DNA from 4 places in the Streptomyces sp. NPDC093795 genome. Region 3 is predicted to be linked to each of the others. Evidence: riboswitches for the same ligand, from Rfam matches in the RefSeq annotation. Region 3 holds a riboswitch; each other region holds the start of a gene.
The links. Region 3 has a riboswitch for cobalamin ahead of ACIRB7_RS00095 (ribonucleoside-diphosphate reductase subunit alpha). Riboswitches for the same ligand answer to the same signal wherever they lie in the genome.
Positions count from the first base shown of each region.

Region 1: it holds a riboswitch for cobalamin, as region 3 does, so the genes downstream of both, cobN (cobaltochelatase subunit CobN) here and ACIRB7_RS00095 (ribonucleoside-diphosphate reductase subunit alpha) in region 3, are expected to answer to the same signal.
Region 2: it holds a riboswitch for cobalamin, as region 3 does, so the genes downstream of both, ACIRB7_RS08160 (prenyltransferase/squalene oxidase repeat-containing protein) here and ACIRB7_RS00095 (ribonucleoside-diphosphate reductase subunit alpha) in region 3, are expected to answer to the same signal.
Region 4: it holds a riboswitch for cobalamin, as region 3 does, so the genes downstream of both, ACIRB7_RS31960 (cobalamin biosynthesis protein) here and ACIRB7_RS00095 (ribonucleoside-diphosphate reductase subunit alpha) in region 3, are expected to answer to the same signal.

Region 1 covers NZ_JBIWIO010000006.1:307,153-312,282, reverse strand. Annotated here, with positions in the region: gene ACIRB7_RS18895 (precorrin-8X methylmutase) at 1-655, opposite strand, end outside; gene cobG (precorrin-3B synthase) at 652-2,013, opposite strand; cobalamin riboswitch at 2,093-2,229, shown strand; gene cobN (cobaltochelatase subunit CobN) at 2,269-5,130, shown strand, end outside.
Region 2 covers NZ_JBIWIO010000002.1:695,703-700,832, reverse strand. Annotated here, with positions in the region: gene ACIRB7_RS08170 (aldehyde dehydrogenase) at 1-659, opposite strand, end outside; gene ACIRB7_RS08165 (MBL fold metallo-hydrolase) at 777-1,826, shown strand; cobalamin riboswitch at 1,917-2,047, shown strand; gene ACIRB7_RS08160 (prenyltransferase/squalene oxidase repeat-containing protein) at 2,124-3,392, shown strand; gene ACIRB7_RS08155 (SCO2322 family protein) at 3,389-4,075, shown strand; gene ACIRB7_RS08150 (energy-coupling factor transporter transmembrane component T) at 4,177-5,130, shown strand, end outside.
Region 3 covers NZ_JBIWIO010000001.1:16,128-21,257, forward strand. Annotated here, with positions in the region: gene mctP (monocarboxylate uptake permease MctP) at 1-1,430, shown strand, start outside; gene ACIRB7_RS00090 (GNAT family N-acetyltransferase) at 1,568-2,068, shown strand; cobalamin riboswitch at 2,107-2,256, shown strand; gene ACIRB7_RS00095 (ribonucleoside-diphosphate reductase subunit alpha) at 2,389-4,764, shown strand; gene ACIRB7_RS00100 (ribonucleotide-diphosphate reductase subunit beta) at 4,764-5,130, shown strand, end outside.
Region 4 covers NZ_JBIWIO010000015.1:114,488-119,617, forward strand. Annotated here, with positions in the region: gene ACIRB7_RS31950 (putative cobaltochelatase) at 1-111, opposite strand, end outside; gene ACIRB7_RS31955 (cobyric acid synthase) at 320-1,828, opposite strand; gene ACIRB7_RS31960 (cobalamin biosynthesis protein) at 1,825-2,808, opposite strand; cobalamin riboswitch at 2,842-2,974, opposite strand; gene ACIRB7_RS31965 (hypothetical protein) at 3,096-3,317, opposite strand; gene ACIRB7_RS31970 (anion permease) at 3,330-4,598, opposite strand; gene ACIRB7_RS31975 (alpha/beta hydrolase) at 5,038-5,130, shown strand, end outside.

The DNA.
Region 1 (5,130 bases), on a different contig from region 3:
GCTGGATCTCCGCTTCGTGGGCGAGCGCGTTGATCGCGGCGGCCGTCATCGCGCTGCCGCCGCGCCGGCCCCGGACGACGAGGTGTTCGAGACGGAGTTCGTGGGCCCGGTCGGCGAGGGCGTCCTTGGACTCGGCGGCGCCGATGAAGCCGACCGGTATGCCGAGGACGGCTGCGGGCTTCCCGGCGCCCTTGGCGATCATCTCCAGGAGGTGGAAGAGCGCGGTGGGCGCGTTGCCGATGGCGACGACGGAGCCTTCGAGGCGGTCCCGCCACAGTTCGAGGGCGGCGGCGGAGCGGGTGGTGCCGAGCTCGGCGGCCAGGCCCGGCACGGACGGGTCGGAGAGCGTGCAGATCACCTCGTTGTCGGCGGGCAGCCGCTTGCGGGTGACACCGCTGGCGACCATCTGGGCGTCGCAGAGGATCGGCGCGCCGGCGCGGAGGGCGGCGCGGGCGCTCGCGACCACGCCGGGGGAGTACGCGATGTCCCGCACGAGGTCGGTCATGCCGCAGGCGTGGATCATCCGGACCGCCACCTGGGCGACGTCGGCGGGCAGGCCCGCGAGATCCGCCTCGGCTCGGATCGTGGCAAAGGACCGGCGGTAGATCTCCGCCCCGTCCTTCTCGTAGTCGAACATCGTGTCGCTCTCGCTCATCTCGTGTGGGGCGTGTGGTCGACGGGGGTGCGGGCTGCCGCGACGGCTCCCGACAGGGAGGTACGGGAGGTGGGGGCGCCGTCCACCAGATAGGTGTCGTCGCCGGTGGCGAGGACCTCGATCCGGTCGCCGTACGGGTGCCCGCAGCCGCGTGCGCACCCGGAGAAGTGCACGGGAAGCCGCCCCGCGGGCGCGGCGAGGGCGTCCGCCCGTACGTCGGCGAGGGACTTGGCGCAGCCGGGGCGCCCGGTGCAGACGGTGACACCGGCGCCGGGGGCGTCGGGCCGGGTGATCAGTCCGTACGACTCCAGGCGCGCGAGCCGGTCGGCAGCCGTACGCGTACCGGTGCCGACGACGACCACCCCGCGCCACGGCGTCAGCCGTATCTCGTCGGCCGGAAGCAGGGCCCGCAGCTGAGCGGCGGTCAGCCGGCCGAGCGGCGCGAGGACGTACAGCGCGCCGCCCCGGAGCACGCCGGGGGCAGGCGGCGGGGACGCGGGCAGGGGCGGTGCGGGTACGGGCTCGGGCACGCGTACGGGCTCGCGGCCGGGGTCGGATACGGGCTCGTGTACGCGTACGGGCTCGGGTATGCGTACGGGTTCGCGGCCGGGCTCGGCCACGGGCTCCGCCGTGATGCCCGCCGCCGTCAGGGCGCCCGCCCAGTCCGGCGCGTGGTCGTCGGGGAGTTCCTGGGGGCGCCAGGCCCCGTTGCCGGCCGCCTCGGCGGCGTCGAGGAACGCGAGGGCGGCGGCGAGGGCGGCGCGGACGGCGTCGGCGGCGGTGAGCCGGAAGGCCGTCGGGCCGAGCCGCAGCAGGACGGACCCGTCCTCTCCTGCGACCAAGCTCACATCCCCGCCGAGCGGGGCCACGTCGCCGCGCCCGTCGTCGAGGACGAACAGGAACCGTCCCGAGAGGGAGGCCGCCCGGGGCTCGGCGCACAGTGCGGCGTCCAGCTCGCGTGCCCACAACTGCACGTCGGCGTGGCCGAGTCCGTCGAGTCCCGCGGTGGGCGAGGCGACGATGTTGCGGACGCGTTCGTGGGTGGGGGAGGGCAGCAGGCCCGCCTCGGCGAGGAGCGCCGCGAGCTCCGCCCCGCAGTCGTCCGCGAGGCCCCGCAGCTCCGCGTTGCCGCGCGAGGTGATGCTGATCCGCCCGTCCCCCAGGGTCTCCGCGGCGGCCGCGAGCGCCTCGACCTGACGAGACGTCAGACGCCCTGCGGGCAGGCGCAGTCGGGCCAGGCGTCCGTCCTCGGCGAGGTGCAGGCGCAGCGCCCCGGGGCAGGCGTCGCCACGGTCCCGTATGCGAGCTTCGCCCGGTTCGGGCGTCGTGGGTGGGGTGGGCGGCATGGCGGCGAGCATACCCACGGGGAACGGCGCGGCCACCGGGTGTGACCAGGCCGACCCGGCGGCCCGCCCCGGGCCGTGGGCGGCACGATCTAGGATGCAGATCGGCATGGGGTCCCAGGACCCCGGGGAGGAAGCCCGGTGAGAATCCGGCGCGGTCCCGCCACTGTGAGCCCGTACCAGGCACGACGGAACGGGTGAGTCAGGAACTCCCGCCGTCCATACGACCACCCGGGGCGCGGACAACCCCGAGGAAGGCCTGCGCTCGCCATGCTTCTGCTGCTGTCGCACTCCGACACCGACCTGCTCAGTGCCCGCGCGGCGAACGCTGCCTCGGCCGGCGGCCCGGTGGAGTACCGCTTCGCCAACCCCGCCCGTCTCCCCCTCGCCGAGCTGCCCGGCCTCCTGGACGGTGCCGACCTCGTCGTCGTACGGCTCCTCGGCGGTCTCCGGTCCTGGGAGGAGGGCCTGGACGCGGTCCGCGCCGCCGGAAAGCCGGTGGTCGTCCTCAGCGGCGAACAGGCCCCCGACGCACAGCTGATGGAGGCGTCCACCGTCCCGATCGGCGTCGCCACCGAGGCGCACGCCTATCTCGCGCACGGCGGCCCCGGGAACCTGGAGCAGCTCGCCCGCTTCCTCTCCGACACCGTCCTGCTCACCGGTCACGGCTTCGAGGCCCCGGCCGCCGCCCCCACGTGGGGCCCGCTGGAGCGCACCCCCCGCACGACGGACGGCCCGACCGTCGCCGTGCTCTACTACCGCGCCCACCACATGAGCGGCAACACCGGCTTCGTCCACACCCTTTGCGAGGCGATCGAGGACACCGGCGCGCAGGCGCTCCCGCTGTACGTGGCGTCCCTGCGCGCCCCCGAGCCGGAGCTGCTCGACCGCCTCCGTACCGCCGACGTCATCGTCACCACCGTGCTCGCCGCGGGCGGCACCAAGCCGGCCGAGGCGCAGGCCGGTGGCGACGAGGAGGCCTGGGACGCGGGGGCGCTCGCCGCGCTCGACGTGCCGATCCTCCAGGCCCTGTGCCTGACCGGCTCGCGGTCGGCGTGGGAGGAGAACGACGAGGGCCTCTCCCCGCTGGACGCCGCCAGCCAGGTCGCCGTGCCCGAGTTCGACGGCCGTCTGATCACCGTCCCGTTCTCCTTCAAGGAGATCGACGAGGACGGTCTGCCCGCGTACGTGGCGGACGCCGAGCGCGCCGCCCGCGTCGCCGGGATCGCCGTACGCCACGCCCGGCTCCGGCACATCCCGAACGCCGAGAAGAGGCTGGCGCTCGTCCTCTCCGCGTACCCGACGAAGCACTCCCGCATCGGCAACGCCGTCGGTCTCGACACCCCCGCCTCCGCCGTCTCCCTCCTGCGCCGTCTGATCGCGGAGGGGTACGACTTCGGGCCCGCCGAGGAGCTTCCCGGCCTGGTCTCCGGTGACGGCGACGAGCTGATCTACGCCCTCATCGAGGCCGGTGGCCACGACCAGGACTGGCTGACGGAGGAGCAGCTCGCCCGCAACCCGGTCCGTATCCCGGCCGCCGACTACAAGCGCTGGTACGCGACCCTGCCGGAGGAGCTCCGCACCCACGTCGAGGAGCACTGGGGTCCGGCGCCCGGCGAGATGTTCCTCGACCGCTCGCGCAACCCGGAGGGCGACATCGTCCTCGCCGCCCTGCGCCGCGGGAACCTCCTGATCCTCATCCAGCCGCCGCGCGGCTTCGGCGAGAACCCGATCGCGATCTACCACGACCCCGATCTCCCGCCGTCCCACCACTACCTGGCCGCCTACCGGTGGATCGCCGCCCGCGCCGAGGACGGCGGCTTCGGCGCCGACGCCATGGTCCACCTCGGCAAGCACGGCAACCTGGAGTGGCTGCCCGGCAAGAACGCCGGCCTGTCCGCCGCCTGCGGCCCCGACGCGGCCCTCGGCGACATCCCCCTGATCTACCCGTTCCTCGTCAACGACCCGGGCGAGGGCACCCAGGCCAAGAGGCGCGTCCACGCCACCCTCGTCGACCACCTGGTGCCGCCGATGGCCCGCGCCGACTCGTACGGCGACATCGCGCGCCTGGAGCAGCTGCTCGACGAGTACGCGCAGATCTCCTCCATGGACCCGGCGAAGCTGCCCGCGATCCGCGCCCAGATCTGGACGCTGATCCAGGCCGCCAAGCTCGACCACGACCTCGGTCTCCAGGAGCGCCCGGAGGACGACGGCTTCGACGACTTCCTGCTGCACGTCGACGGCTGGCTGTGCGAGGTCAAGGACGCCCAGATCCGCGACGGTCTGCACGTCCTCGGCGGCGCCCCGGAGGGTGAGGCCCGCGTCAACCTGGTCCTCTCCATCCTGCGCGCCCGCCAGATCTGGGGCGGCACGCAGGCGCTGCCCGGTCTGCGCGAGGCCCTGGGTCTCGACGAGTCGGCCGCGACCCGCACCACCGCCGACGAGGCGGAGGCCAAGGCGCGCGAGCTGGTCGAGGGGATGGAGGCGGCGGACTGGTCGGTGGACGCGATCCCGACCGTGGCCGCCGCGTACGGCCCCGAGGTCGTCGCCGTCCTCCGCTTCGCCTGCGAGCAGGTCGTGCCGCGCCTGGCGTCGACGACGGACGAACTCACGCACGCCGTGCACGCACTGAACGGCGGCTTCGTCCCGGCGGGACCGTCCGGCTCCCCTCTCCGTGGCCTGGTCAACGTCCTGCCGACCGGCCGGAACTTCTACTCCGTCGACCCGAAGGCCGTGCCGTCCCGGCTCGCCTGGGAGACCGGGCAGGCGCTCGCCGACTCCCTCCTGGAGCGCTACCGCACCGACAACGGCGAGTGGCCGACGTCCGTGGGCCTCTCCCTGTGGGGGACCAGCGCGATGCGCACCGCCGGCGACGACGTGGCCGAGGCGCTCGCGCTGCTCGGCGTCCGCCCGCTGTGGGACGAGGCCTCGCGCCGCGTGAACGGCCTCGAACCGATCCCGCTCGCGGAGCTCGGCCGCCCGCGCGTCGACGTCACGCTGCGCATCTCGGGCTTCTTCCGGGACGCGTTCCCGCACGTCATCGGGCTTCTCGACGACGCCGTACGGCTGGTCGCGGGACTTGAGGACGAGCCCGCGTCGGAGAACTACGTACGGGCGCACACGCAGGCCGAC
Region 2 (5,130 bases), on a different contig from region 3:
GCGACGAGGTACTCGCTGACCTCGCGGTCGGCGGGCAGGATGCTGAGCACGCCCTCGGGCAGCCCGGCCTCGGTGGCGATGTCGGCGAGGATGTACGAGTCGAGGGGCGACTCGGGCGAGGGCTTGAGGACCACCGTGCAGCCGGCGAGCAGCGCGGGCCCCAGCTTGGCGGCGGCGGTGAACTGCGGCACGTTCCACGGGACGACGGCCGCGACCACGCCGACCGGCTCGCGGCGGACGAGCAGCGGCCCGAGGACGCCGCCGCGCCGCTCCTCGAACACGAAGTCGCGGGCCACGGTGATCGCCGTGTCCCAGACCATCATCGCGCCGAGCGCCTGGGCGAGGACGGACCAGGAGTACGGGGAGCCGTTCTGGGCGCTGATGGAGCGGGCGATCTCCTCGTGGCGGACGGCGATCGCGTCCTTGATGCGGCCGACGACCGCGATCCGCTCCTCGACGGTCATCCGGGGCCAGGGCCCTTCGTCGAAGGCCCGGCGGGCGGCGGCCACGGCCCGGTCGACATCGGCGGTGGAGGCGTGCGGGACCCGCCCGATGACCTCCTCGGTGTGCGGGGAGATGACCTCGATGACCTCCTCGCCGAGCGGGTCGGTCAACTCCCCGCCGATGAACAGCTTTCCGTGCTCCACAAGCTCGGTCATGACGGCCGCCTTCTGAGGAGAGGATTTCCCTGACGATGTCTCAGAACTGATACCAGTTCTAGTTATGATGGGCAACGGTCGAGCATGCTCCGTACCACCGTGGAGAGATGAGGATCCATGCGGGAACCCGCGAACCAGGTCACCGAGCACGGCGGGGGCGTCTGGTCGCTCCGGGTGCCCATCCCCGACAACCCGCTCGGCCACACCCTCGTCCACGTCCTCGACACGGACCGCGGCCCCGTCCTCGTCGACACCGGCTGGGACGATCCCGTCTCCTGGGCCGAACTGGTGGCAGGGTTGGGCGAGTTGGGCCTGTCCGTCGGCGACGTCCACGGGGTCGTCATCACCCACCACCACCCCGACCACCACGGGCTCTCCGGCCGGGTCCGCGAGGAGTCCGGGGCCTGGATCGCCATGCACGCCGCCGACACCGCCGTCGTCCGCCGCACCCGCGAGTCCGAACCCGGCACCTGGCTCGACTACCTCTCCCGGAAGCTCGCCACCGTCGGCGCCCCCGAGGACCACATCGCCCCGCTGCGGGCCGCAAGGGCCTCCGGGCGCATGGACACCCTGCCCGGTCTGTGCTCCGCGATCCCCGACCGCGAGATCGTCCCCGGCGAGCTGCTCGACCTGGCCGGGCGCCGGCTGCGCGCGATCTGGACGCCTGGCCACACCCCCGGCCACGTCTGCCTCCACCTGGAGGAGGAGCACCCGTCCCGGCTCCCCGGGCACGGCCGCCTCTTCTCCGGCGACCATCTGCTGCCCGGGATCTCCCCGCACATCGGCCTCTACGAGGACCCCGACGACGGGACGGTCACCGACCCCCTCGGTGACTACCTCGACTCCCTCGAACGCGTCGGGCGACTCGGCGTCGCCGAAGTCCTCCCCGCCCATCAGCACGCCTTCACCGACGCCGCCGGCCGGGTCCGCGAACTCCTCGACCACCACGAGGACCGGCTCACCGGGCTCCTCGGGCTGCTCGCCACCCCGCTCACCCCCTGGCAGCTCGCCGAGCGGATGGAGTGGAACCGCCCCTGGCGGGACATCCCCTACGGGTCGCGGAACATCGCCGTCAGCGAGGCCGAGGCCCACGTGCGCCGCCTGGTGAAGCTGGGCCGCGCGGAGCCGGTGGCGGGCACGGACCCGGTGGAGTACGTGGCCGTGTGAGGTCTCAGGCCTTCCAAGATCACCCCGGAGCCCGTCCCCGCGCGGGTGTGAGCCGCCTCGCACCCCCCGGGGCCCGGGCCGTACGGGCCGGTAGAGTGAGGGCACGTCGTCATCATGCCCGTAAGGGGGGAAGCCGGTGCGAATCCGGCACTGACCCCGCAACCGTAAGCCGTCTCCCAGGAGGCGGCGAGTCGGAATGCCCCGCCCGGGACGTGACCGCCGGCACCGTCGAGGAATACGGAGCCGGAGCCTGGTGCCCCTGTGGCGTGCCGGTGCCCGGCCGCAGGAGAGGGCCCCATGAACACCGTCCGCCGCGGCGCCGCCGCGCTCGCCGCCGCCGTCCTGCTCGGCTCAGGAGCAGCCGGGGTGGCCATGGCCGCACCCGCCGCTCCCGCCGCACCTTCCCCCTCCGCCTCGGCCGTCGCGATCCCGCCCGGTCTGTACGGCAAGAAGGACCCGACGTACGACGGCGTCTGGCGCCAGTCGCTCGCCTTCCTCGCCCAGCGCGCCACCGGCTACCAGCCCGCCGACCAGGCCGTGGACTGGCTCCTCGGCCAGCAGTGCGCGGACGGTTCCTTCGGCTCGTACCGCGCGGACGTCACGAAGGCCTGCGACGCGCAGACGATGCGGGACACCAACGCCACCGCCGTCGCCGTGCAGGCGCTCCGCGCCGTCCGCCGCCAGGCCACCGACCCGGCGAAGATCGACACGGCCGTGAAGGCCGGCGCCGACTGGCTGCGTACCGTGCAGAACAAGGACGGCGGCTGGGGGTACGGCGTCGGTGGCCCCAGCGACGCCAACTCCACCTCCATCGTCGTCGGCGCGCTCGCCGCGACGGGTGTGCGGCCCGGCTCGTTCACCTCCGCCGAGGGCCGTACGCCCTACGACGCGCTCCTCTCCTTCGCGGTGCCCTGCTCGGACAAGGCCGGCGCGGGCGCCTTCGCGTACCAGCCGGACAAGACCGGCAAGCTGCTCGCGAACGCCGACGCCACCGCCGCCGCGACCCTCGCCGGGCTCGGCAAGAGCATCGTCGCCACCAAGGCGTCCCCGGCGCAGCCGCCGGTCTGCACCGACCTGTCGAAGCCGACGGTCGAGCGGGCCGCGCTCAACGGCGCCTCCTACCTGGCGAAGGCCGTCGCGAAGACCGGTCACCTCGCCCTGCCGCCGATGCCCGGCGCCGCCGACACGGCCGAGCAGCCCGACTTCGGCAACACCGCCGACGCCGTCGTCGCGCTCGCCGCGTCCGGCGCCGCGAAGGAGGCGAAGCCCGCCCTCGACTGGCTGGAGAAGAACTCCGCCGCCTGGGCGAAGGAGAGCGGACCGGCCGCGTACGCGCAGCTGATCCTGGCCGCCCGGGCGACGGAGACCGACCCGCGCGAGTTCGGCGCGGTGGACCTGGTGGAGCAGCTCAACGCCACCGGTCCTGCGCCCAAGTCCCCCGACACCTCGGCCTCGTCCACGACGAGTGACGACGAGGGCCGCGGTTTCGACGTGTGGTGGATCATCGGCATCGGCACGGTCGTCGGCGTCGGCATCGGCTTCCTCGTGAGCGGCCGCAAGAAGTGAGAGCCGTCAGTGGGGTGACCGCGCGGGCCGCGGGCGCCGCGGCCGGCGCGCTGCTCACCCTGACCGTGATCGCGGCGGCTCCGGCGCAGGCGGCCGGCTACCGCTACTGGTCGTTCTGGGAGAGCGACGGCGGCAAGCCGTGGGCGTACGCCACGCAGGGGCCCGCGACCGCGCGCCCCGCCGACGGTGACGCGATCGGCTTCCGCTTCGCGGTCAGCAACGGCACGGGCGACACCTCCCTGCCCTCCGCCGCCCCCGACTTCGCCGGGATCTGCGGAGGCGTGGAGAAGAAGGCCGGCACCAAGCGGGTCGCGGTCGTCGTCGACTTCGGCGGCGCGGCGGACGCGCCGCCCGGCGAGACCCCGCCCGAGAAGACGGTCGAGGTCGGCTGCGCGCAGGTCCGCGAGGACGCGACGGGCGCGGAGGCGCTCGCCACGGTGGCGAAGCCGCTGCGGTACGACAGCGCGGCCATGCTGTGCGGGATCGCAGGCTACCCGGCGCGGGGCTGCGGCGAACAGGTCGCGGAGAACGCCCCCGCGCCTGCCCCCGCGACGGCGTCGACGACCCCCAGCGCCCGGGAAGAGGGAAGCGGCGGCGGTCCGTCCTTCGGCGTCCTCGCGGGCGGGGCGGGCGTCCTGGCCCTGGGCGGGGCGGCGATCTGGAAGGCCCGCCGCCGCGCATGAGTGCGGCCCGCCTGAGCGCGAACGGTACGAGCGCGGCCGGTGTGAGCGCGAACCGTACGAGCGCAGCCCGTATGAGCGCGAACCGTACGAGCGCAGCCCGTATGAGCGCGAACCGTACGAGCTCGGCCCGTACGAGCGCGAACCGTACGAGCTCGGCCCGTACGAGCGCGGGCCGAGGCCTCAGTGTGTTCGCGGCCCCCGAGGCGAGCCGGGCCAACGCCCTGCACGCGGGCGCGTGGTGGCTGTGGGCGCTCGGCCTGGCCGTCGCCGCCTCCCGTACCACCAACCCCCTGCTGCTCGGTCTGCTCGTCGGGGTCGCGGGTTACGTCGTGGCGGCCCGCCGTACGGACGCGCCGTGGGCCCGCTCGTACGGCGCGTTCGTGAAGCTCGGTCTGTTCGTCGTCGCCCTGCGGGTCGTGTTCTCCCTGCTGCTCGGCTCCCCGATCCCGGGCACGCACGTCCTGTTCACGCTGCCCGAGGTGCCACTGCCCGACTGGGCGCAGGGGATCCGGATCGGGGGGCGGGTGACGGCCGAACAGCTGGTGTTCGCGGTGTACGACGGGGCCAAACTGGCGACCCTGCTGATCTGCGTGGGCGCGGCGAACGCGCTCGCCAACCCGGCGCGGCTGCTGAAGTCGCTGCCGGGAGCGCTGTACGAGGCCGGGGTGGCCGTCGTCGTGGCGATGACCTTCGCGCCGAACATGGTCGCCGACGTGGTCCGGCTGCGTACCGCCCGCCGGCTGCGCGGCCGCCCCGCCGGTGGTGTGCGGGCGGTCCTCCAGACCGGCCTGCCGGTCCTGGAGGGAGCGCTCGAGCGGTCGATCGCCGTCGCGGCCTCGATGGACGCGCGCGGGTACGGGCGGACGGCGCGGGTCCCGGCCTCCGTGCGGCGCACCACGAACGTACTGACCCTGGGCGGGCTGCTCGGGATCTGCGCCGGTTCGTACGGGCTGCTCGCGGCGGAGGGCGCGGGGTACGGGCTGCCGCTGGTCGGCGCCGGGCTGCTCGCGGCCATGGCCGGGCTGCGGCTCGGCGGGCGCCGGACCGTCCGCACC
Region 3 (5,130 bases):
ACACCTTCGTCGCCGTCCCGGCGCTCATCTACACGGCGGGCGCGGCCGGCTTCTTCGCCGTGCCGTACACGATCCTGGTCTACCCGCTGATCTTCACCTTCCTGCCGCGCCTCTGGTCGGTCTCGCACAAGCACGGCTACGTCACCACCTCGGACTTCGTGCGCGGCCGCTTCGGCTCCAAGGGCCTGTCCCTCGCGGTGGCGGTCACCGGCATCCTCGCCACCATGCCGTACATCGCGCTCCAGCTCGTCGGCATCCAGGCCGTCCTGGACGTGATGGGCGTCGGCGGCGGCGAGACCACCCACTGGTTCATCAAGGACCTGCCGCTGCTCATCGCCTTCGGCGTCCTCGCGGCGTACACGTACTCCTCGGGTCTGCGCGCCCCCGCGCTCATCGCCTTCGTCAAGGACACCCTGATCTACATCGTCATCGCGGTGGCGATCATCTACATCCCGATCAAGCTGGGCGGCTTCGACGAGATCTTCGCCAAGGCCGGCGAGGCGTACGCCCAGACCAACCCGGCGACCGACAAGCCGCGCGGCGCGCTCGTCCCCGGTGAGGCGGGCCAGTGGACGTACGCGACGCTCGCCCTCGGCTCGGCGCTCGCGCTGTTCATGTACCCACACTCCATCACGGCGACGCTGTCGTCCCGGAGCCGTGAGGTCATCCGCCGCAACACCACGATCCTGCCGCTGTACTCGCTGATGCTGGGCCTGCTCGCGCTGCTCGGCTTCATGGCGATCGCCGCCGGGATCCAGGTGAAGAACGGGCAGCTCGCCATCCCGCAGCTGTTCGAGACGATGTTCCCGGACTGGTTCGCGGGCGTCGCGTTCGCCGCGATCGGCATCGGCGCGCTCGTCCCCGCCGCGATCATGTCGATCGCCGCGGCCAACCTCTTCACCCGCAACATCTACAAGGACTTCATCAAGAAGGACGCGACCCCGGCGCAGGAGACCAAGGTCTCCAAGATCGTCTCGCTCCTGGTGAAGGTCGGCGCGCTCGCCTTCGTCCTCACCATGGACAAGACCGTCGCGATCAACTTCCAGCTGCTCGGCGGCATCTGGATCCTGCAGACCTTCCCCGCCCTCGTCGGCGGCCTGTTCACCCGCTGGTTCCACCGCTGGGCGCTGCTCGCCGGCTGGGCCGTCGGCATGCTCTACGGCACGGTCGCCGCGTACGGGGTCGCCAGCCCCACCCAGAAGCACTTCGGCGGCCCCTCCGCCGAGATCCCCGGCATCGGCGAGATCGGCTACATCGGCCTCACCGCCTTCGTCCTCAACCTCGTCGTCACGGTCGTCCTCACCTTCGTCCTCAAGGCCGTCAAGGCCCCGGAAGGCATCGACGAGACCTCCCCGTCCGACTACACGGCGGACGCCGGAGACGCCGGCGTGCAGACCGAGATGCCGAAGCTCGGCGCCGACACGCACTGACGCTCACGGCCGCGGCGCACTGACCGGCCGCACGGCCGCGACGCGCCGAACCGCCCCACAACCGCACCCGAAGGGCCCGGGATCTCCGCCGTGAGATCCCGGGCCCCTTCGCGTCCCCGTGGAGGCACACTTCCCTCATGGACTTCACGATCAGGGCGGTACGGCCCGAGGAGTACGAGGCGGTCGGAGAACTCACCGCGGGCACCTATCTGGACGACGGGCTGCTGAAGTACGGGGCGCAGGACTCCTATCTGGACGTGCTGCGGGACACAGCCCGGCGGGCGCGCGAGAGCGAGGTACTCGTCGCGGAGGACGCCGACGGGCGGCTCCTCGGCGGAGTGACCTTCGCCACCGGCGACACCCCCTGGGCGGACATCGCGGTCGCGGGCGAGGCCGAGTTCCGCATGCTCGCCGTCAGCCGGGAGGCCCGCGGCCGAGGCGTCGGAGAAGCCCTCGTACGGGCCTGTATCGAGCGCGCGAGGGCCCTTCCGGGGTGCGAGCGCCTCGTGCTCTCCACGGACGCGAAGATGGTCTCTGCACACCGGATCTACGACCGCCTGGGCTTCGTCCGCACCCCGCACCGGGACTGGGAACCGATCCCCGACCACTCGCTGCGCACCTACGCCCTGGAGTTCTGACACCGGGCGGCGACACAACATGTGGGGGGTGCCATGAGCGGCGCCCCCCACATGTATGCTCGTGCTCGCTGTCGACGCAGGGGAATCCGGCGCGAATCCGGAACTGTCCCGCAACGGTGTGCTTCCTACGGATACGACACATTCGTACGAGGTGAGTCCGAGGACCTGCCGACAGCGCGCCCGGTCCGTCCGTTCCGGGTGCCACTGACGTCCGGGCCTCGCGGAGTGGGCCGGTGGAAGCGTCGCGTCCGGCGTTACGGATGCCCGCATGCCCGCCTTCCCCCGCCGCGGCCCCGAGCCGAGCGAGGGAGAGCCCCCACGTGACCATCGCGCCCGCCGATCCGGCTTCCGCCGAGGCTTCCGCGGTCGAGAGCGACGGCCCCGGGACCGTGCTGCTGCGGACCCTGACCGACCTCACCGCCGATCTCGCCGACACCGACCCCGGCAAGGTCGCCGCCGCCGCGCTCCGCGGCCGCAGCGCCGCGTCGGACGAGGCGGAGCTGCGCGAGCTGGCCACCGAGGCGGCCGCGGGTCTGATCGCGGAGGACCCGGCGTACTCCCGGCTCGCCGCCCGGCTCCTGACGGTCACCATCGCCGACGAGGCGGCCGGCCAGGGCGCGTACTCCTTCTCCGCCTCCGTCGCCGTCGGTCACCGCGAGGGCCTGATCGCCGACCGCACCGCCGAGTTCGTCGCCCTGCACGCGGCCCGCCTCGACGCGGCGATCGACCGGGCCGGCGACGACCGCTTCGGCTACTTCGGCCTGCGCACCCTCTACTCGCGCTACCTGCTGCGCCACCCGATCACCCGCAAGGTCATCGAGACCCCGCAGCACTTCATGCTCCGCGTCGCCTGCGGTCTCGCCGAGGACGACAGCACGCGCGCCCTGGACGAGGTCACGGCGCTGTACGGCCTGATGAGCCGCCTGGACTACCTCCCGTCCTCCCCCACGCTCTTCAACTCCGGCACCCGCCACCCGCAGATGTCCTCCTGCTACCTCCTGGACTCCCCGCAGGACGAGCTGGACTCCATCTACGACCGCTACCACCAGGTGGCGCGCCTCTCGAAGCACGCGGGCGGCATCGGCCTCTCGTACTCCCGCATCCGGGCCCGCGGTTCGCTGATCCGCGGCACCAACGGGCACTCCAACGGCATCGTGCCGTTCCTGAAGACCCTCGACGCCTCCGTCGCCGCCGTGAACCAGGGCGGCCGCCGCAAGGGCGCCGCCGCCGTCTACCTGGAGACCTGGCACGCGGACATCGAGGAGTTCCTGGAGCTCCGCGACAACACGGGCGAGGACCAGCGCCGTACGCACAACCTGAACCTGGCGCACTGGATCCCGGACGAGTTCATGCGCCGGGTCAACGCCGACGCCGACTGGTCGCTGTTCTCCCCGGCGGACGTCCCCGAGCTGGTCGACCTGTGGGGCGAGGAGTTCGACGCCGCCTACCGCGCCGCCGAGGCGAAGGGCCTGGCCCGCAAGACGATGCCGGCCCGCGACCTGTACGGCCGGATGATGCGGACCCTGGCCCAGACCGGCAACGGCTGGATGACCTTCAAGGACGCCTCGAACCGTACGGCGAACCAGACCGCCGAGCCCGGCACGGTCGTCCACTCCTCCAACCTGTGCACCGAGATCATCGAGGTCACGAACGACGGCGAGACGGCCGTCTGCAACCTGGGCTCGGTCAACCTCGGCGCGTTCGTGGTGGGTTCGGACATCGACTGGGAGCGCCTCGACGCGACCGTCCGCACCGCCGTCACGTTCCTCGACCGGGTCGTCGACATCAACTTCTACCCGACCGAGCAGGCGGGCCGCTCCAACGCCCGCTGGCGGCCGGTGGGCCTGGGCGCGATGGGCCTCCAGGACGTCTTCTTCCAGCTGAAGCTGCCGTTCGACTCGGCGGAGGCCCGCGCCCTGTCGACGAAGATCGCCGAGCGCATCATGCTGGCGGCCTACGAAGCCTCGGCCGACCTCGCCGAGCGCAACGGCCCGCTGCCGGCCTGGGAGAAGACCCGTACGGCCCGGGGTGTCCTGCACCCCGACCACTACGACGTCGAGCTGAACTGGCCGGAGCGCTGGACGGCGCTGCGCGAGCGCATCGCGTCGACCGGCATGCGCAACTCGCTCCTCCTCGCCATCGCGCCGACGGCGACCATCGCCTCGATCGCCGGCGTCTACGAGTGCATCGAGCCGCAGGTCTCCAACCTCTTCAAGCGCGAGACGCTCTCCGGCGAGTTCCTCCAGGTCAACTCGTACCTGGTCGACGAGCTGAAGAGGCTCGGCGTGTGGGACGCGCAGACCCGCGAGGCCCTGCGCGAAGCCAACGGCTCCGTCGCCGGCTTCACCTGGGTCCCGGCCGAGGTCCGCGAGCTGTACCGCACGGCGTGGGAGATCCCGCAGCGCGGCCTGATCGACATGGCGGCCGCCCGTACGCCGTTCCTGGACCAGTCGCAGTCCCTGAACCTCTTCCTCGAAACCCCGACCATCGGCAAGCTGTCGTCGATGTACGCGTACGCCTGGAAGCAGGGCCTGAAGACGACGTACTACCTGCGCTCCCGCCCGGCGACCCGGATCGCCCGCGCGGCGCAGGCGTCGACCGTGGCCGCCACCATCCCCGTACAGCAGGCGACCCCCGACGCGGACGCCCTCGCCTGCTCCCTCGAAAACCCCGAGTCCTGCGAGGCCTGCCAGTAATGAGCACCACCGAGAACAAGAACCTCCTCGACCCGGGCTTCGAACTGACCCTCCGTCCGATGCGCTACCCGGACTTCTACGAGCGCTACCGCGACGCGATCAAGAACACCTGGACCGTGGAGGAGGTCGACCTCCACTCGGACGTCGCCGACCTCGCCAAGCTGACCCCGGGCGAGCAGCACATGATCGGCCGCCTGGTCGCTTTCTTCGCGACGGGCGACTCGATCGTCTCGAACAACCTGGTCCTCACGCTCTACAAGCACATCAACTCCCCCGAGGCGCGCCTGTACCTGTCGCGCCAGCTGTTCGAGGAGGCTGTGCACGTCCAGTTCTATCTGACGCTGCTCGACACCTACCTCCCCGACC
Region 4 (5,130 bases), on a different contig from region 3:
CTCCCCCCGCACGAGCACACCGCCCACGGCAGGGCTCACCGCGTTCAGCAGCAGGGCAAGCCGCAGATCGTCCATGCCGACAACGGCGGTGAACGGAAACCGGGTGCTCATCGGTGGGTCACTCCTTCGGATCGCTGATGTGCGGACGACGGCCTGCGGCCGCCGACGGCGAGAGACCGACCACAGGGGCCACCCGCACTGTTCTCGTCCTGCCGCACGGGTGGTGCGGGTGGGAACCCCGGCCCGGCCGCAGGCCGGGCGCACTCCCGCCGGCCCGCGCCCGGGCACCGACCTCGGCCCGCACCGAGCGCGCCCGCGCTCACGGCGCCCCCGGCGGCACGAACGGCAGCCCCGTCGGGGCCCCCTCCTCGATCAGCCGCAGCAGCGCGTCCGTGTCCGCGTGCTCCTCGATCAGGTCCCCGAGCCGGTCCAGCTGCTCCTCCCGCAGCGCGCCGAACGACGTGTCCGGCGCGGGCACGAACCGCCGCCCGGACGCCGCCGCGACCTCCCGCAGGAACGCCCGCCGGAACCCGTCGCTCTCCAGCGAGCCGTGCCAGTGCGTGCCCCAGACCGCGCCGACCCGGCACCCGTCGAGGAACGGCTCCCCACCCTCGACCGAGGCGACCCCGTGGTGGATCTCGTACCCCTCCACCCGCTCCCCGAGCGCCTCACCGACCGGCCGCGCCAGGGTCTTCTCGCGCGCGAACCGGACCCGTACGGGCAGCAGCCCGAGCCCGTCGACGGCGCCCGCCCGCGACTCGACCTCGTCCTCGATGTGCTCGCCGAGCACCTGGAAGCCGCCGCAGACGCCGAGCACCGGCCGCCCCTCGGCCGCGCGCCGGGCCAGCTCGTCCGCCAGGCCCCGCTCCCGCAGCCACGCCAGCGCCGCCACCGTCCCGCGTGTGCCGGGCACGACGACGAGATCCGCGTCGACGAGCTCCTCGGGCCGGTCGACGAACCGCACGACCACACCCGGCTCGGCCGCCAGCGCGTCGACGTCCGTGAAGTTGGACATCAGCGGTACGGCGCAGACGGCGACCCGCAGGACGTCCGCGCCGACCGGCGGCGCCACGACCGACTCGCGGACCGTCCCGCGCAGCGAGACCCGCAGCCCGTCCTCCTCGTCGATGCCGAGCCCGTGCGCGTACGGCAGGACGCCGAAGGTCCGGCGCCCGGTAAGTCCGTGCAGCATGTCGAGCCCGGGTTCGAGCAGGGTCACATCACCCCGGAACTTGTTCACCAGATATCCCGCGACCAGCGCCTGGTCCTCGGGCGAGAGCAGCGCCGTCGTGCCGAAGAACTGGGCGAACACCCCGCCCCGGTCGATGTCCCCGACCACGACCACGGGCAGCTGCGCGGCCCGCGCGATACCCATGTTCACGATGTCGGTGCGCCGCAGGTTGATCTCGGCCGGGCTGCCCGCGCCCTCGCAGATCACCGCGTCGTACGTGCTCCGCAGCTCCTCCAAGCACGCGAGAACCGGCTCGAACAGTTCCTTCTGCCGCCCCCCGTGGTAGCCGCGGGCGCTCAGCTCACCGACCGGCTTCCCCATCAGGACGACCTGGCTGGAACGGTCGCTGCCCGGCTTGAGCAGCACCGGATTCATGAGCGCGGTCGGCTCGACACGCGCGGCCTGCGCCTGCATGGCCTGCGCACGGCCGATCTCCGCGCCCTCCCTCGTCACGAAGGAGTTGAGGGACATGTTCTGTCCCTTGAACGGCGCCACCTTCAGGCCCTTGCGGACCAGCCAGCGGCAGATGCCGGCCGTCACGACGCTCTTGCCGGCGTCGGACGTGGTCCCGGCGACGAGCAGCCCCCCACCCCTCATGCGTTCCTCCGCTTCCACGCGCTCACGAGCAACCGGCCGCCCACGCAGGCGGCCAGGGTCAGTCCGGTGACCCGGCGGGACAACCGCACCGCCCGGTCGATGTCGGCGACCTCGACGGGCCGCCCCTCCCCGTTGAGCACCGGCCGGTGTTCGACCCGCCCGTCGTACGAGAGCGTCCCCCCGAGCCGTACGCCGAGCGCCCCCGCGAAGGCCGCCTCCACCGGGCCGGCGTTGGGGCTCGGGTGCTTCGCCGCGTCCGCCCGCCAGGCCCGTACGGCCCCGCGCGCATCGCCGCCCGCCACCGTCGCGAGCGCGGCCGTCAGCCGGGCCCCGGGCCAGCCGGCCACGTCGTCGAGCCGGGCCGAGGCCCAGCCGAAGCGGCGGTGGCGGGGCGACTTGTGGCCGACCATCGCGTCCAGGGTGTTGACGGCCCGGAAGCCGAGCAGGCCGGGCACGCCCGCGACCGCGCCCCAGAAGAGGGCGCCGACGACGGCGTCGGAGGTGTTCTCGGCGACCGATTCGACGACCGCGCGGGCCATCGCGGGCCCGTCGAGGGACTGCGGGTCGCGCCCGCACAGGTGCGGCAGCCGTTCCCTGGCCACGTCGAGGTCGCCGGCGGCGAGCGCCCCGCCGATCGCGCGGGCCTCCCGGCCCAGGGTCGTACCGCCGACGACGGCCCAGACGGAGACGGCGGTCAGCGCCACGGAGGCGGCCGGCCGGTTCCGTACGGCCCGTGCGGCGAACGCGCCGAGGGCGGCGGTGGAGCCGGCGCAGACGGCGGTGTGCAGGGCGCCCCAGCCGCGATGATCGTGGTGGAGGCGCCGCTCGACCGCGGCGGCCGCCCGGCCGAAGGCGGCGACGGGATGTCCGCGGCGGGGGTCTCCGACGAGCAGGTCGACGGCGAGACCGGCGGCCGCGCCGAACGCGAAGTCACCGGGGGATCGGAAAGGTCGGAACGGTCTGCGGCCGCGGCCGGGCATGGCGCATGTCCTCACTCAGGGTCCGCGCCCTGGATCGACGTGACCGGCGGCGAGAGTTCCTGACTCCCGGACCCTTCGGATCCGGTCACAGTGGCGGGACCGCGCCGGATTCGCACCGGACTTCCTCTACTGCCGCCGTAATGGCCTCGGCAGTCCACCACGCCCGGGAACAGCCGTCAACTCACCCTTGACCTGCACCGCGTCACTGTGCGAAGCACCACAAACACGACGGCCGGGCGGCCCGTACCCGAAGGTGCGGACCGCCCGGCCGGGGGACTGCGGGACCGTCAGACGACGATCAGGTAGATGCCGTACGCCACGGCCGCGAGGCACAGGGCGAAGCAGGCGTAGGCACCGGTGCGGGCCAGGGTGGCGGAGCCTCCCTGCGCGGCGGCCTGCTCCTGCTTGGAGAGGCCGATGATGCCGAGGGTGAAGAGGCCCACCAGGGCGACGGTCGCCACGAGGCTGACTCCGAAGACGGAGCCGAGGGCTGCCCAGTCGATCTTCATGTCGTTCGTTCCTTACACCGCTGCGGCGGGGGCCTGGGGGGCGGCCGGGTCGGTGGGAACCGGCGCGGGGATGGTGGTCTTGAGGTCCTCGTCCGCGACGGCGGCGACGGAACCGGCCGTGGGCGGCGGGGTGACGGCCGCCATGGCGGTGGTCACCACACCCGCGGGCTCGGCGTCGAGGTCGTCGGCGGTGACGTTGTGGTGGTCGACCGGCTTGCGGCGGGACAGCGACCAGATGACGGCCGAACCGCCGACCAGGAGGACCGCGACGGCGGCGATGCCCCAGGGGCCCTGCTTGGTGAGGAACTCGGCACCGGCGCCGACCAGGCCCGCGGCGGGCAGGGTCAGACCCCAGGCGACGAACATCCGGGTCGCGGTCGACCAGCGGACGACACCGCCCTTGCGGCCGAGACCCGCGCCCATCACGGCACCCGAGCAGGACTGGGTGGTGGAGAGGGAGAAGCCGAGGTGCGAGGAGGCCAGGATGACCGTCGCGGCGCTGGTCTGGGCGGCGAAGCCCTGCTGCGGCTGGAGGTCGGTGAGGCCCTTGCCCATGGTGCGGATGATGCGCCAGCCGCCGAGGTAGGTGCCGAGGGCGATCGCGACACCGGCGGCGACGATGACCCAGAGGGGCGGGTTCGAGCCAGGCGCGACGACGCCCTGGGTGACGAGCGCCAGGGTGATGATGCCCATCGTCTTCTGGGCGTCGTTGGTGCCGTGGGCGAGGGAGACGAGACCGGCGGAGGCGATCTGGCCGACCCGGTAGCCCTTGGCGGTGTGCTTCGCGTCGGTCTTCGCACCGATCTTGTACGTCAGCCTCGTGGCCAGCATCGCGGCGAGACCGGCGACGAGCGGCGCGGCGATCGCGGGGATGAGGACCTTGGTGACGATGGTCGGGCCGTTGACCGCGGACCAGCCGGCCGACATGACCGCGGCGCCGATGAGGCCGCCGAAGAGGGCGTGGGACGAGCTGGACGGCAGGCCCAGGAGCCAGGTCAGCAGGTTCCACAGGATGGCGCCCACGAGCGCCGCGAAGATCACTTCTGTGCGAATGCCCTCTTCGTTGATGATCCCGCCGGAGATCGTCTTGGCGACCTCCACGGACAGGAACGCGCCGACGAGGTTCAGCACGGCGGACATGGCCACCGCCGTCTTCGGTTTGAGGGCACCGGTCGAGATGGTCGTGGCCATCGCGTTGGCGGTGTCGTGGAAACCGTTCGTGAAATCGAACACGAGAGCTGTCACGACCACAATGGCGAGCAGCAGCGTGATGTGTTCCATTTACCCAGGCAATCGTTTGACGTCAGTGGCTAGCCGAACGTAGGCAACCTGAGTGAACGGAAGGTGAACTGGGTCGGGCGCTGTGGTGACCCAATCCGGTGCCAAGGGATTCCGTTTACGGTTCCGGCGGGTGAGCTGTCCACGATGCGGTCACCCCGCAACCCCGGGTAATCCCGGTCTTCACGGGGCACGTACGACCTGCCCCGGTTCCTCCCCGGCCACCCGGTTCCGCTCCCTGGACCGCACCACCCGACCGGGCGACCCCGCGGAGGAGACCCACGTCACTCGCCGGAGTGGCCCGGGGAGGGTGGTCAGATCCGCCGGACGCCTCCGTGGCGGGCCCTCGCGTCCTTCCCGGAATGGCCGGAAGAAGCCCATGCCCGCCCCCGGCCGGGTCCGCCCGGTGGCAGGCCGCCCCCACCCTGCCGACACTGGGAGCGTGCGCCCGGCTACAGCGACGGCAGCGGCCGTCACCACCCTGCTCGGTGTCGGCGCGGCCGCGGTCGCGGCCGGCCGGTACGCCAGCGACGTC